Regions from separate parts of the Arthrobacter sp. LAPM80 genome, predicted to be linked through region 2. Evidence: riboswitches for the same ligand, from Rfam matches in the RefSeq annotation. Region 2 holds a riboswitch; each other region holds the start of a gene.
What was found. Region 2 has a riboswitch for S-adenosylmethionine ahead of AAGW05_RS08215 (DUF1737 domain-containing protein). Riboswitches for the same ligand answer to the same signal wherever they lie in the genome.
Positions count from the first base shown of each region.

Region 1 (4,171 bases), on a different contig from region 2:
TTCCCCAGCATTCAAAGGCCATGGTCACCGAGGGCAGGATGCCCCCGGCTTCCAGCGGCAGCGCACCGATATGGATCGAGCGCAGCAGCCCGCCGCCTTGGCCGACGGCGGCAGCCCAGGAGGTGCCGGCCGGCTCGGGAGTGCCGGTTTCAGTCTCAGGGGAAAACACTTTCTGCTCCGTCGCCGTATGAATCAGGTGAGTCATTTAGCTCACGGATTTTGCGGCGCGGAACCCGGCTTCGAGGTCGGCGAGGATGTCGGTGATGTTCTCCAGTCCCACCGAGAGGCGCACCAGGCCAGGGCGGACACCGGCGGCAAGCTGCTGCTCCGGTGAAAGTTGGGCGTGGGTGGTCGACGCCGGGTGGATGACAAGGGAGCGCACGTCGCCGATGTTGGCAACATGTGAGTGCAGTTCAAGGCCGTCGACGAAGCGCTTGCCTGCCTCGGCCCCGCCCACAATGTCAAAGGCGATGACGGCGCCTGTGCCCTTGGGACCGTACTTGCGGCCGCGCTCGAACCACGGGCTGGAGGGGATACCGGCATACGCCACGGCCTCGACGTTCTCGTTTTCCTCCAGCCAGCTCGCCACGGCGACGGCGTTGCTCACGTGGCGCTCGACGCGCAGGCTCAGGGTTTCGATGCCCTGGGCAATGAGGAAGGCGTTGAAGGGTGCGACGGCGGAGCCCAGGTCGCGCAGCAGCTGCACCCGGGCCTTGAGGATGTAGGCCAGGTTGGCACCCAGTGCGCTGCCCACACCCAGGTCGCGGGCGTAGACCAGGCCGTTGTAGGAATCATCGGGGGTGTTGAAGCCGGGGAACTTCTCCGGGTTGGCAGCGAAGTCGAACTTGCCGCCGTCGACAATCACGCCCGCGATGGCGTTGCCATGGCCGCCAAGGTACTTGGTGGCGGAGTGGATGACGATGTCGGCGCCCCATTCAAGCGGGCGGATCAGGTACGGGGTGGCCAGGGTGTTATCCACCAGCAGCGGCACACCTGCCTCGTGGGCGATGGCGCTGATGTTCTCAATGTCAAGGACGTCCTGGCGCGGGTTGGAGACAACCTCGCCGAAGAAGGCCTTGGTGTTGGGGCGCACGGCTGCACGCCACCCGTCAAGGTCATCGGGGTCGGAAACGAAGGTGACCTCGATGCCGAGCTTGCGAAGGGTGTTGGCGAACAGGTTGTACGTTCCGCCGTAGATGCTCGGGCTGGAGACGATGTGGTCGCCGGCTTCGGCAAGGTTCAAGATGGCGAAAGTGGTTGCCGCCTGGCCTGAGGCTAGCAGCAGGGCCGCCACACCGCCTTCGAGGCTGGCGATGCGCTGTTCGACGGCGTCCTGGGTGGGGTTGCCGATGCGGGTGTAAATCGGCTCCAGCTCGGCCAGGGCGAACCGCGCTGCGGCGCTTTCGGCTGAGGGGAAAACGAAGGATGATGTCTGGTAGATCGGCAGGGCGCGTGCACCGGTGGTGACGTCCGGCTCCTGGCCTACGTGGATCTGACGGGTTTCAAATGACCAACCGTTGCTCATGGATGTATTCCTTCACACTAGAGGCCTGCAGCAAAGCCCTCCTGCGCATCGTGCGTGCAGGGCTCTGGCGTCGATGGCCCGCGCTTGCACCGGAACCGGTCGGTTCGGTGCCAGGTCTTCACCCGGGGCACCCCACCGCGGATGGAGGGTTGCCGGTCAGCAAGCCGGGGCTAATTGCTGACACTCATGACCTATTTCCAGTGTGGAAGAAACACCTCTCCGCCGCAAGATTGTGACGAGTTTATGACTTTTCGCGAACATCTGCTTGAAATTCGGCCCAAAAAGTGGTTCATGGCGAACAAGTGGCTGACTGCGGCGCCACGTTCCGTGAGTGTCCACTTGACGTCGCTTGGCCGTTGCTGCGGCGGTTCAAGACGACGATATGTGGACACTCGTGGCAGCGTTGAGTTGCGTACGGGGCCTACTTGCCCAATCCAGCCCTTCGCAGCGCCTCGGCCATGGCGGTGTTGGCCGACGGCGGGGCGGCCTTCGTGGCCGACGGCGGCGCGGCCTTCGTGGCGGACGGCGGGGCAGCGTTGGGCCGCGCGCCAGCCTGTCCCGGCCCCCTCCGGCCCGCCCCGGCGCCCTGACCCTGGGCGCCCTGGCCCCCGGCGCGCGGCTGGCTGCGCACCGGGGTGCGGGAGCCGGCGTCGTGCTTGGAAGTACCACCAGGGGAAGCAGCATCGTCATCCAGGCGCAGGGTCAAGGAGATGCGCTTGCGTTCGGGCTCGACCTCCAGGACCTTGACCCGGACCACCTGCCCGGATTTAACCACTGTGTGCGGGTCAGACACGAAGGATTTGCTCATGGCCGATACGTGGACCAGCCCGTCCTGATGCACACCGATGTCCACGAACGCGCCGAACGCTGCAACGTTGGAGACCGTACCTTCAAGGATCATGCCGGGGCGCAGGTCGGTGATCTTCTCGACGCCGTCGGTGAAGGTTGCCGTTTCGAAGCGCGGGCGGGGGTCGCGGCCAGGCTTTTGCAGCTCGGAAACAATATCAGCAATGGTGGGCAGGCCGAAGCTGCCGTCGACAAAATCGGCAGGGTTCACGGCGGCAACCGCGCCGACACCGCCGGCGATGTCGGCCGGTTTGGCGCCGACGGCGGCGAGGATCTTGCGCGCTACGCCGTACGCCTCCGGGTGCACGCTCGAGGCGTCAAGCGGCTCCGCTCCCCCGGTGATGCGCAGGAATCCGGCACACTGCTCGAAGGCCTTCGGTCCCAGCCGGGCGACCTTGAGCAGCTCGCGGCGCTTGGTGAAGGGGCCGTTTTCGTTCCTGTGGGCCACAATGTTCTCGCTCAGGAGCGGCCCGACGCCGGCAACCCTCGCCAACAGCGCGGGCGAGGCCGTGTTCAGGTCGACGCCGACGGCGTTCACGCAGTCCTCCACGACGGCGCCGAGGGAGCGTTCAAGCTTCGCCGGAGTGAGGTCGTGCTGGTACTGGCCCACCCCGATGGACTTCGGGTCGATTTTGACCAGTTCGGCCAGCGGGTCCTGCAGCCGTCGGGCAATGGACACGGCGCCGCGCAGGGACACATCCATGCCGGGCAGTTCCGCGCCGGCAAGTGCCGAGGCCGAATACACGGAGGCGCCTGCCTCCGATACAACGAGCTTTGTCACCTGGCGTTCCGGTGCGATGCGCTTGAGCTCTGCCACGAGTTCGGTGGCGAGCTTGTCTGTTTCCCGGCTGGCCGTGCCGTTGCCGATGGCGACAAGTTCGACGTCGTACTTTTGCGCAAGGGCGAGCAAAGTGGCCAGGGATTCATTCCACTTCCGGACCGGAGCGTGGGGGTAGATGGTGTCGGTGGCGGCGACCTTGCCCGTGCCGTCAACCACGGCAACCTTGGTTCCTGTGCGCAGGCCCGGATCCAGGCCGAGGGTGGCCCGGTTTCCGGCGGGCGCGGCGAGCAGCACATCACGCAGGTTGGCGGCAAAGACCCGGACCGATTCCTCCTCCGCACTTTGGAAAAGCCGCACGCGCAGGTCAACTGAAAGGCGGGTCAGGACGCGGGTGCGCCAGGCGAGCCGGGCGCTTGTCATGAGCCATGAGTCGGCGGCCCGACCGGAATCGACGATGCCCAGGGAGTGGGCCACCGCGTTTTCATAACCGGCCCGGGCCTGCGCCTGAGCGTCGGCGTCGCGGGGGTCACCCTCGCTCAGGTCGAGGGAAAGCACACCTTCTTTTTCGCCACGCAGCAGGGCAAGGACCCGGTGGCTGGGCAGGGTGTGCGGGGGCTGGGCGAAGTCGAAGTAGTCCTTGAACTTCTCGCCCTCGGCGTCCTTGCCGGTTTTCACCGAGGAACGAAGACGGCCCTTTTTCCACAGCCTTTCGCGCAGCTCCCCCACGAGTGCCGCGTCGGCTCCCGCCCGCTCAATCAGGATGGACCGTGCCCCGGCGAGGGCGTCATCAGCGGTGGCCACGCCGCGGCCTGCGTCAACGAAGGAATCCGCTTCCACCGCAGGGAACCGTGACGGGTCTTTTAGAAGCGCGTCGAGCAGGGGTTCCAGTCCGGCCTCGCGGGCGGCGTCGGCTTTGGTCTTGCGGGTTGACTTATATGGAAGGTACAGGTCCTCGAGGAGGGCCTTTGAGTCGGCCGCGTCGATGGCCCGGCGCAGTTCGGTGCTCAGCTTGCCCAGGC
Region 1 covers NZ_JBCHVD010000005.1:178,067-182,237, forward strand. The annotation lists gene metX (homoserine O-acetyltransferase MetX) at 1-169, opposite strand, end outside; gene AAGW05_RS07710 (bifunctional o-acetylhomoserine/o-acetylserine sulfhydrylase) at 206-1,525, opposite strand; SAM riboswitch class IV at 1,601-1,717, opposite strand; gene AAGW05_RS07715 (Tex family protein) at 1,947-4,171, opposite strand, start outside.
Region 1: linked by a shared signal. The riboswitch ahead of AAGW05_RS07710 (bifunctional o-acetylhomoserine/o-acetylserine sulfhydrylase) and the one ahead of AAGW05_RS08215 (DUF1737 domain-containing protein) in region 2 are both predicted to bind S-adenosylmethionine.

Region 2 (4,171 bases):
CATCGAGGCCATGAGCCTGATCACCGCCGGTATCGTGACGAAGTCCGAGGTCACCGTGACACGCGTTCCCATTGAGTTCATGGAAATTGAACTCAAGGTGCTCGAGCAGATGGGCTTCCGCTACCTCAAGTCCCCCGAGTACATGGCCCGCAACGGCAAGACCCGCCTGGTGGACATCACCACCTTGCCGTCTGAGCTGAAGGCCGCACCGGATAAGATCCACGCCATGCCGTTCCCGGGGCTGAACATTGACAACCTGCCGTTCTTCGCCGTGATCGCCTCGTGCGCCGAGGGTACAACGCTCATCCACGACTGGGTCTACGAGGGCCGCGCCATTTACCTGACGGAACTGAACCGCCTCGGCGCCGGCGTCCGCCTGCTTGACCCGCACCGCATCGACATCAAGGGCCCCGTCGCCTGGCGTGCAGCGGAAATCGGCTGCCCTCCGGCCCTTCGCCCCGCCGCCTGCATCCTGCTGGCCATGCTGGCCGCGAAAGGCACGTCCGAACTGCGCAACATTTACGTGATCGAGCGCGGCTACGAGGACCTGGCCGAGCGCCTAAACACCATCGGCGCCGAGATCGAGTACTTCCAGGACTGATCCGCGCATAAAGTACGACTCCGCGCATAAAGTACGACGTCGGCGGGTGACCGTCAAGGGAAGGGGCCCCGCCGCCGTCGTGCTTCCAGCCTCAACGAGGCGGGCCGGCTAGATTGCGGCCAGGGCCCCGGCCAGATCGGACTTGAGATCCTCGAGGTCCTCCAGCCCGACCGACAGGCGCAGGAAACCGTCGGACAGCCCGATCGCGGCACGACCCTCGGGACCCATGGCGCGGTGCGTCGTGGTGGCCGGGTGGGTGATGAGGGACTTCGCGTCGCCGAGATTGTTGGAGATGTCGATGACCTGCAGCGCATTCAGCAGTGCAAACGCCGCATCCTTCCTGGTCCCACCGGCAGGAGCAGCAAGCTCGAAGGTCAGCACAGTGCCGCCGGCCTTCATCTGCTTTTTGGCCAGCTCGAATTGCGGGTGCGATGGCAGGTGCGGGTACAGCACGCGCGCAACCTGCGGCTGCGCCTGAAGGAACTCACCCAGGGCCAGCGCGTTGTTGCATGAATGGTTGACGCGCAGGCTCATGGTTTCAAGGCCCTTGGTCAGCACCCAGGCATTGAATGAAGACAAGGCGGGCCCGGTGTGGCGCATCAGGTTCCTGACGGGGCCGTCAATGAATTCCTTCGTGCCAAGGATCGCCCCGCCCAAAACCCGGCCCTGCCCGTCAATGTGCTTGGTGCCCGAGTACACGATGATGTCAGCGCCGAAGTCGCCGCAGCGCTGCAGCAGCGGGGTGGCGAACACGTTGTCGGCCACCACCTGGGCGCCGGCGGCGTGGGCGAGGTCGCACACCGCCTGCACGTCAACGATTTCCTGCATCGGGTTCGACGGCGACTCAAAGAACACCGCCGTGGTGGGCACCGACAACGCCTCGCGCCACTGCTGAAGATCCGGTCCGTCAACGAACACCGTCTCCACGCCCCAGCGCGGGAGCAGTTCGTTCAGGATCACGAAGCAGGAGCCAAAGAGCGAGCGAGCAGCCACCACGCGGTCCCCGGCAGCCAACAGCGCACCCAGGGCCGTGAACACGGCCGACATGCCCGACGCCGTCGCAAAGCACGCCTCCTTGCCCTCGAGCAGGCGCAGCCGTTCCTGAAACGTTGCCACCGTCGGGTTGCCGTAGCGCGAGTACACGAACCTGTCGACCTCGCCGGTGAACGCCTGCTCGGCGGCCTCGGCGGACTCGTACACAAAGCCGGAGTTCAGGAAAAGGGCTTCGGAGGTTTCCTGAAAGTTGGTGCGGTCAAGCCCGCCACGCACGGCCCGGGTGTCCTGGGCCCACGTGGCTGCGTGCTCGTTAAAGTTGCTCAATTGCGTTTCCTTGGCTGTCGCTGGTGGTGCGTACTTGTTTTAAGCACGACGGCGGCACAATCGTCGGACGATTGGCGTACCGCGGTGCTGTGTGGGCGGTGCGTTGGGGCTCAGTGGCGTGTCAGTGCCAGGGCAGGTTGCGGTTCTTCCAGCCGTTGGCCACCCTGTCGCCGTAGCTGTCGGGCACGCCCTCAAAGCCCTCGAGAATGTTGTAGGCCGTGTAGCCGGCGGCCGTTGCGGCCTCGGCTGCGGCAATGGAGCGCGCTCCCGAACGGCACAGGAACACGAGTGGCTTCCCGGTGGGCACGGCTGCCTGCAGCTGGGTCAGGAACTGGGGGTTGTTCGTTCCGTCGGCCAGGTTCCACTGGATGAAGACAGGCTCGGTGTCCAGGGTTGAGGTGTCGGGGACGCCGATGTGGGCCCATTCGCCGTCGGTGCGCACGTCAACGAGGACGGCCCCGGCAGCCACCCGGTCCCAGGCCGTGTCGGGGGCTAGGTCGCCGGCGTAGCTCATGCGATGCCCTCGCCATCGAACTCCAGCTCGGCGTCGAGGTCATCAACGGCATTGGCGACTGCGGCATCGCTGGTGGCAATTGCCTGCGGGAGAACCACTGCCTGGGCCGCGATCACCGAGGTGCCGTTGAACGTCACCGCGGGCCCGCCGTGCAGGACGTAGCCGTCTGCCAGGGCTTCGGAAATACGCTCACAAAAGGAGCGGTCGTCGGGGCCGGTGATGAGCCGGTAGGCCAGGGGGGATTCTTCCGCGGACATGATGTCTCCTCATTGCAAGTGGCTGGCATTTGCAAGCGGACGCTGGTGGCGGTGCTTAATACAAAGGGCTCCACCGCAGGAGGGTTCGCGCTTGCAAACATCAGCCGTTGGTAGCTGGGTTTGCCGAGTATTCACCTGAGGCACCCCGCCGGAAAGAGGGTTGCCGGCCAGCAAGTCAGGGCTTTGTGCTGGCACTCATTACTCCCCTTGAAAGTAGCACATCCACCCCCGCAGGCACCCACTAGTTCCAGAGTGTGGCACAACGTGACGCCGGGGATGCGGGGCGGTGACGCCGTGAACTGGCAGAATAGGCTCCATGACCTCCAGCCGCGCCTTTGCCGCCGTCCGTTTCCTGTGCGGGGCGGTGACGCTCATTGCCGTCGGAACCCAGCTGGGTATCCACATCGGCCACGGCTTCAGCGTGTTGAACTTCTTCAGCTATTTCACCAACCTCTCCAACATCTTCGCCGCCGTCGTCCTTGTCGTGGACTCGGTGCTGACGTGGCGCGGGAAAGATTTGGGGCCGGCGTGGGCTTTGCTGCGCTGCATCTCGGTGGTGTGCATGGCCCTGGTTGGCATTGTCTTTAGCGCGCTGCTGAGGGACGTCGATCTGGGCTCCCTGCTTCCGTGGATCAACACCTGGCTGCACTACGTCATGCCTGTCGCGGTGGTGGCCGATTGGCTGATCCAGCCGCCCCGCCACGGAATCCCGCTCAAGCGCGTGGCCGTCGCGGTGGTGTTTCCGCTGGCATACCTGGCCTATTCCCTGACCCGCGGCGCCGCCACAGGGTGGTACGCCTACCCGTTCCTGAACCCGTCGGACGGCGGATATGCGGGCGTGCTGCTGACCTGCCTTTTCATCGCCGTGGGTTTTGTGGCGATGACGCTGCTCATCATGGCACTGGGCAACCAGCTGCGCAGGAAATTGCCCGTGGCGTAGTTCAGAGGGTCTGTGCCAGCAGCGCCGAGAGTTCTGCGCTGAGCCGTTCCCGGATGTCCCTGGTGCCGATTTCCGCACCGTCGATGGTGTTCACTGGTGCCAGCAGACGCATGCTTGAAATGAGCCACACGGCGTCGGCGTCGAGCAGGTCCGCGGGGGTCACGGGGCCGTAGCCAAGCTCCCATCCTGCAGCCTTCGCCGCGGCAAAAAGTGCGCCCTGCGTTGTGCCGGGCAGGATCCCGGTGTCAAGGTGGGGGGTGATGAGCCGCTTGACGGGGACGCCCGAGTCGTCGGATATGTGTGCCAACAGAACGGACGACGTGGGCCCCTCCAACACGAGCGAGTCGCCACTGGTGAAGATAACGTCATCGGCGCCCAGCTTGTGGGCGTGGCGCAGGGCGGCCATGTTCACCGCATAGGAAAGGGTCTTGGCACCCATGAGCAGCCACGGGGCGCGCGCGGCAAGGTCGCTGTCGTAGCCGCGGTCAAGCAGGAGAACGTCCAGCCCCTTGGCGCGCTGCTCGGCCAGTGCAGGGGAA
Region 2 covers NZ_JBCHVD010000006.1:82,551-86,721, reverse strand. The annotation lists gene AAGW05_RS08230 (UDP-N-acetylglucosamine 1-carboxyvinyltransferase) at 1-601, shown strand, start outside; gene AAGW05_RS08225 (O-succinylhomoserine sulfhydrylase) at 710-1,921, opposite strand; gene AAGW05_RS08220 (rhodanese-like domain-containing protein) at 2,043-2,435, opposite strand; gene AAGW05_RS08215 (DUF1737 domain-containing protein) at 2,432-2,692, opposite strand; SAM riboswitch class IV at 2,775-2,895, opposite strand; gene AAGW05_RS08210 (Pr6Pr family membrane protein) at 3,009-3,632, shown strand; gene AAGW05_RS08205 (aminodeoxychorismate lyase) at 3,634-4,171, opposite strand, start outside.

Region 3 (4,171 bases), on a different contig from region 2:
TCTATTTCACGCACTGGAGCATCACATGGACTTAAATATTGCCATAGTCGCCTTCTATCTGGTCGCCATGCTGGCCTTTGGCTGGTGGGGCAAGTCGCGGACCAAGAGCAACAGTGACTTCCTCGTTGCCGGCCGCCGCCTTGGCCCTTTCCTGTACACAGGCACCATGGCCGCCGTCGTCCTCGGTGGCGCGTCAACAGTTGGCGGCGTGGGGCTCGGCTACAAGTTCGGCATCTCGGGCATGTGGCTGGTGGTCGCCATCGGCGTCGGCGTGCTGCTGCTGAGCGTGCTGTTCGCACCCACCCTGCAAAAACTGAAGATTTACACCGTCTCACAAATGCTGAGCCTGCGCTACGGCCAGGAAACAACGAAGGTTTCAGGCATCGTCATGCTGGCCTACACCATCATGATTTCGGCAACCTCAACCGGCGCCTACGCCACCATCTTCGTGGTGCTCTTCGGCTGGGACCGCTGGCTGGCGATCGCCGTCGGTGGCGCCATCGTGCTGGTCTACTCCACCATTGGCGGCATGTGGTCCATCACCCTGGCCGACCAGGTGCAGTTCGTCATCAAGACAGTCGGCGTCTTCCTCCTCATGCTCCCCTTCGCCTGGAATGCAGCCGGCGGGATTGACGGCATCAAGGAACGCGTTGATGCAAGCTTCTTCCAGTGGGACGGCATCGGCACCCAGACCATCATCACGTACTTCGTTGTCTACACGCTGGGCCTGCTCATCGGCCAGGACATCTGGCAGCGAGTCTTCACCGCCCGCACCCCCGAAGTTGCCCGCTGGGGCGGCGCCACGGCCGGCATGTACTGCATCCTGTACGGTGTTGCCGGCGCCCTGATCGGCCTGGCAGCCCGTGTGGCCCTCCCCGACATTGATGTCGCCACCCTGGGCAAGGACGTTGTATATGCCGAAGTTGCCACCCACTTGCTGCCGATGGGCATCGGCGGCATCGTTCTGGCCGCCGCCGTCGCTGCCATGATGTCCACGGCCTCAGGCTCCCTGATCGCCGCCGCAACGGTGGCACGCAAGGACGTCGTCCCGTTCGTGGCCAGCTGGTTCGGCAAGAAGATCGACAGCTCTGACACCTCCAACCCCGAGCACGACGTGAACGCCAACCGCCTGTATGTGCTGGTCCTTGGCATCGTGGTGGTGCTGATCTCCATCGTGGTCAATGACGTGGTGTTTGCCCTGACCATCGCGTACGACATCCTTGTCGGCGGCCTGCTCGTCGCCATCATCGGTGGCCTGGTATGGAAGCGCGGAACCGGCCTGGGCGCCGCCTGGTCCATCGCTGTCGGCTGCGTCCTGACCATCGTCCTGCTTGTCCTGTACGCCACAGGGGCGATCCCCAGTGCCGATGGCATCTACGCCAACGAGCCCATCTACTTCGGCCTCATCGCCGCGCTTGTGGTCTACGTCGTGGTTTCCCTGCGGACCCCGGCAACCCCGGCCCACATCCGCAAGGCCTGGGACGACCGCCTGGCAGCAGCATCCACCGACTCCAATGCAGACGACATTGAAACGGTTGCCTCCAAGTAGCCTCCCGCTTTGCAACCAGCCCGCAAAAAACGGCGAGCAATCACCCAGAGATCGTGATTGCTCGTCGTTTTTTGCGGGCTGGTTACTTAAAGTACGACGGCGGCTGGCTACGTCATATATGACGCCGCCAGCCGCTGCCGCATGCGACGGGAGTAGTGTTGTTCCAACTTCAAGAGATGCGATGCCAAGCTCCGACTGGTCGCACGCCAACCCCAGGCTTCATGGGTGGTTCAGATGACGAAGCGGCCCGCTGCCGTCCGGCGCAGGCAAGAGCACACAAAGGTCCTGACCATGACTGTTACAAATGTGGCACCCGCAAAATCCCTTCAGGCCGGCGCTCTGGCACGTCCATCCGGCATCCCCGTACTTCCTGCCGTGGACTTGAATCTTGGCACCGTTACGTTTGTCACGCCCGCAGGACACCATGCCTATTGGTCTGCGGAGGCAGAACAACTGGTGCAGGCGCTGACCCAGGCGGTGCGCCCGGCCAGGTGGATTCCTGGCATCGGCACCTTGGTTGTCACGGTGGCGCAGACAGGAGTGCGGGCCGGGCGTGGCGTCGGCTTCAGGCTGGCGAAACAGTAGGGCTGTCCCGACGCGGCGGCATGCTTGTCCCCTGTCATTCGATGACGGCGATCACGGCCCCCTGGGCAACTTCGTCCCCCTCGGCGACCCGCAGGCGGACCGTTCCGGCCGCCGGGGAGTAAATTTCGGCGTCGACCTTGTCAATGGACACCTCGGCGAGGAGATGCTTTTCCTGCACCGGATCGCCGTCGGCTACGTACCAGGTGGACAGCACGCCAGGCTCGGAGGCGTCTCCCGTCATCATCGGGAACAGGATCTCGGGCATTCGACAACCGCCTTCAGGACAGCGGCGCCGATACGGACGGCCGTTGGCTACACAGCCTATGCCAGTTCCTCGGCGCAGGGAATGGATCGGTCGGGCGCAGGCCCCGGCCAGAATTGCGGCGGACCGAAACCGCTTCCCTAGGCCCACCGGCCACTATTACGGCCAATAAGGCGCTACAGTGATGGCTGACTTTGAGGAGCATCACCGTGCCTGAACGCATACCAACAGCCGCTGAAATCAAGCGCTGGCGCCAATACCTGGCCGACGAACGCGCTGAAGCTTCCGTATACCGTGACCTTGCCATGCGCCGTGACGGTGAGGAGCAGACCATCCTGCTCTCCCTGGCGGCAGCCGAGGGCCGCCACGAGCAGCACTGGCTCGGGCTTTTGGGCGAACACGCGAAAAAGCCCGTCCACCCATCCCTGCACAACCGCCTGCTTGGCCTGCTGGCCCGGCGCTTTGGTTCGGTCTTCGTGCTGGCACTGGCCCAACGCGCGGAGTCCCGCTCCCCCTACGCCACTGACGCCGACGCCACCGACACCATGGCTGCCGACGAGGCAATCCACGAGGAGGTTGTCCGCGGTCTGGCAACCCGTGGACGCATCCGCCTTTCTGGATCCTTCCGTGCCGCGGTTTTCGGCGCAAACGACGGCCTTGTCAGCAACCTCTCACTTGTTGTTGGCATGGGGGCGACCGGGGTGTCCAGCCAAGTGGTCCTGTTCAGCGGCGTGTTCGGTCTGCTGGCGGGTGCACTGTCCATGGGCGCCGGGGAATATGTCTCCGTCAGGTCCCAGCGTGAGCTGATCGACGCTTCCCAGCCGACCCAGGTTACGCTGACAGCGGCCCCCTCCCTGGATCTTGAGAACAACGAACTCGTACTCGTTTATCTGGCGCGCGGCATGTCCCGTGAAACTGCGGAACACCGTGCGGCCGAGCGCCTGGGCCAGTACAGCTGCGACTGCGACCCCAGCACGTCGCTGCAGCCGGACAAGTTCGAGGAAGTCGACGAGCACGAGACCCTCGGCACCGCGTGGGGGGCCGCGACGTCGAGCTTTTGCTTCTTCGCCTCGGGTGCCATCATCCCCATCATTCCGTTCCTCTTTGGCCTGACAGGGATGGGTGCGCTCCTGCTCTCCTGCGTGCTTGTCGGCATCACACTCATGGGAACTGGCGCCGTGGTGGGCCTGCTTTCGGGCGCTTCCCCGTTGTGGCGCGGCCTGCGCCAGCTGGGCATCGGCATGGGAGCCGCCGCCGCGACGTACCTTCTCGGCCTGGCGTCTGGCGGCCTGATCGGGTCATAATCCCGCAGTTCCCGGTGAGGATGGGAGTGCCCGGCGCCCGCAGGCGGCTAACCGGCGACGACGGCGCAAGCCTCCTGCACTGAATCCACAATGTGCACGTGGGCCGCCATGGCACGGCCCGCGGCCAATGTTGTCAACAGCTGCGTCACGGGCACCTCTTCCTCCCAATAGCGCCGACCCACCAGCACCATGGGGGCGACTGCGCCCTCTGCGGCGTAGTAGTTCTCACACGCGTCCTGGAAGATCTCCTGAACCGTCCCCGCGGCGCCGGGCAGGAACACAATGCCACCCCGGGACCTGTCAAGCAGGACCGCCTCGCGCAGGGCGTTGGTGAAGTACTTGGCAATTTTCGTGGCAAAGACGTTGGGCGGTTCGTGACCGTAGAACCAGGTGGGAATGCCAAGGGTCGGCGCCCCCTGCGGGTATTCCTCGACCACCTCGAACGCGGCCCTTGCCCACTCGGTGACCGAG
Region 3 covers NZ_JBCHVD010000002.1:82,865-87,035, reverse strand. The annotation lists gene AAGW05_RS02780 (sodium:solute symporter) at 26-1,549, shown strand; SAM riboswitch class IV at 1,717-1,828, shown strand; gene AAGW05_RS02775 (hypothetical protein) at 1,841-2,134, shown strand; gene AAGW05_RS02770 (biotin/lipoyl-containing protein) at 2,169-2,399, opposite strand; gene AAGW05_RS02765 (VIT1/CCC1 transporter family protein) at 2,606-3,700, shown strand; gene AAGW05_RS02760 (LOG family protein) at 3,748-4,171, opposite strand, start outside.
Region 3: linked by a shared signal. The riboswitch ahead of AAGW05_RS02775 (hypothetical protein) and the one ahead of AAGW05_RS08215 (DUF1737 domain-containing protein) in region 2 are both predicted to bind S-adenosylmethionine.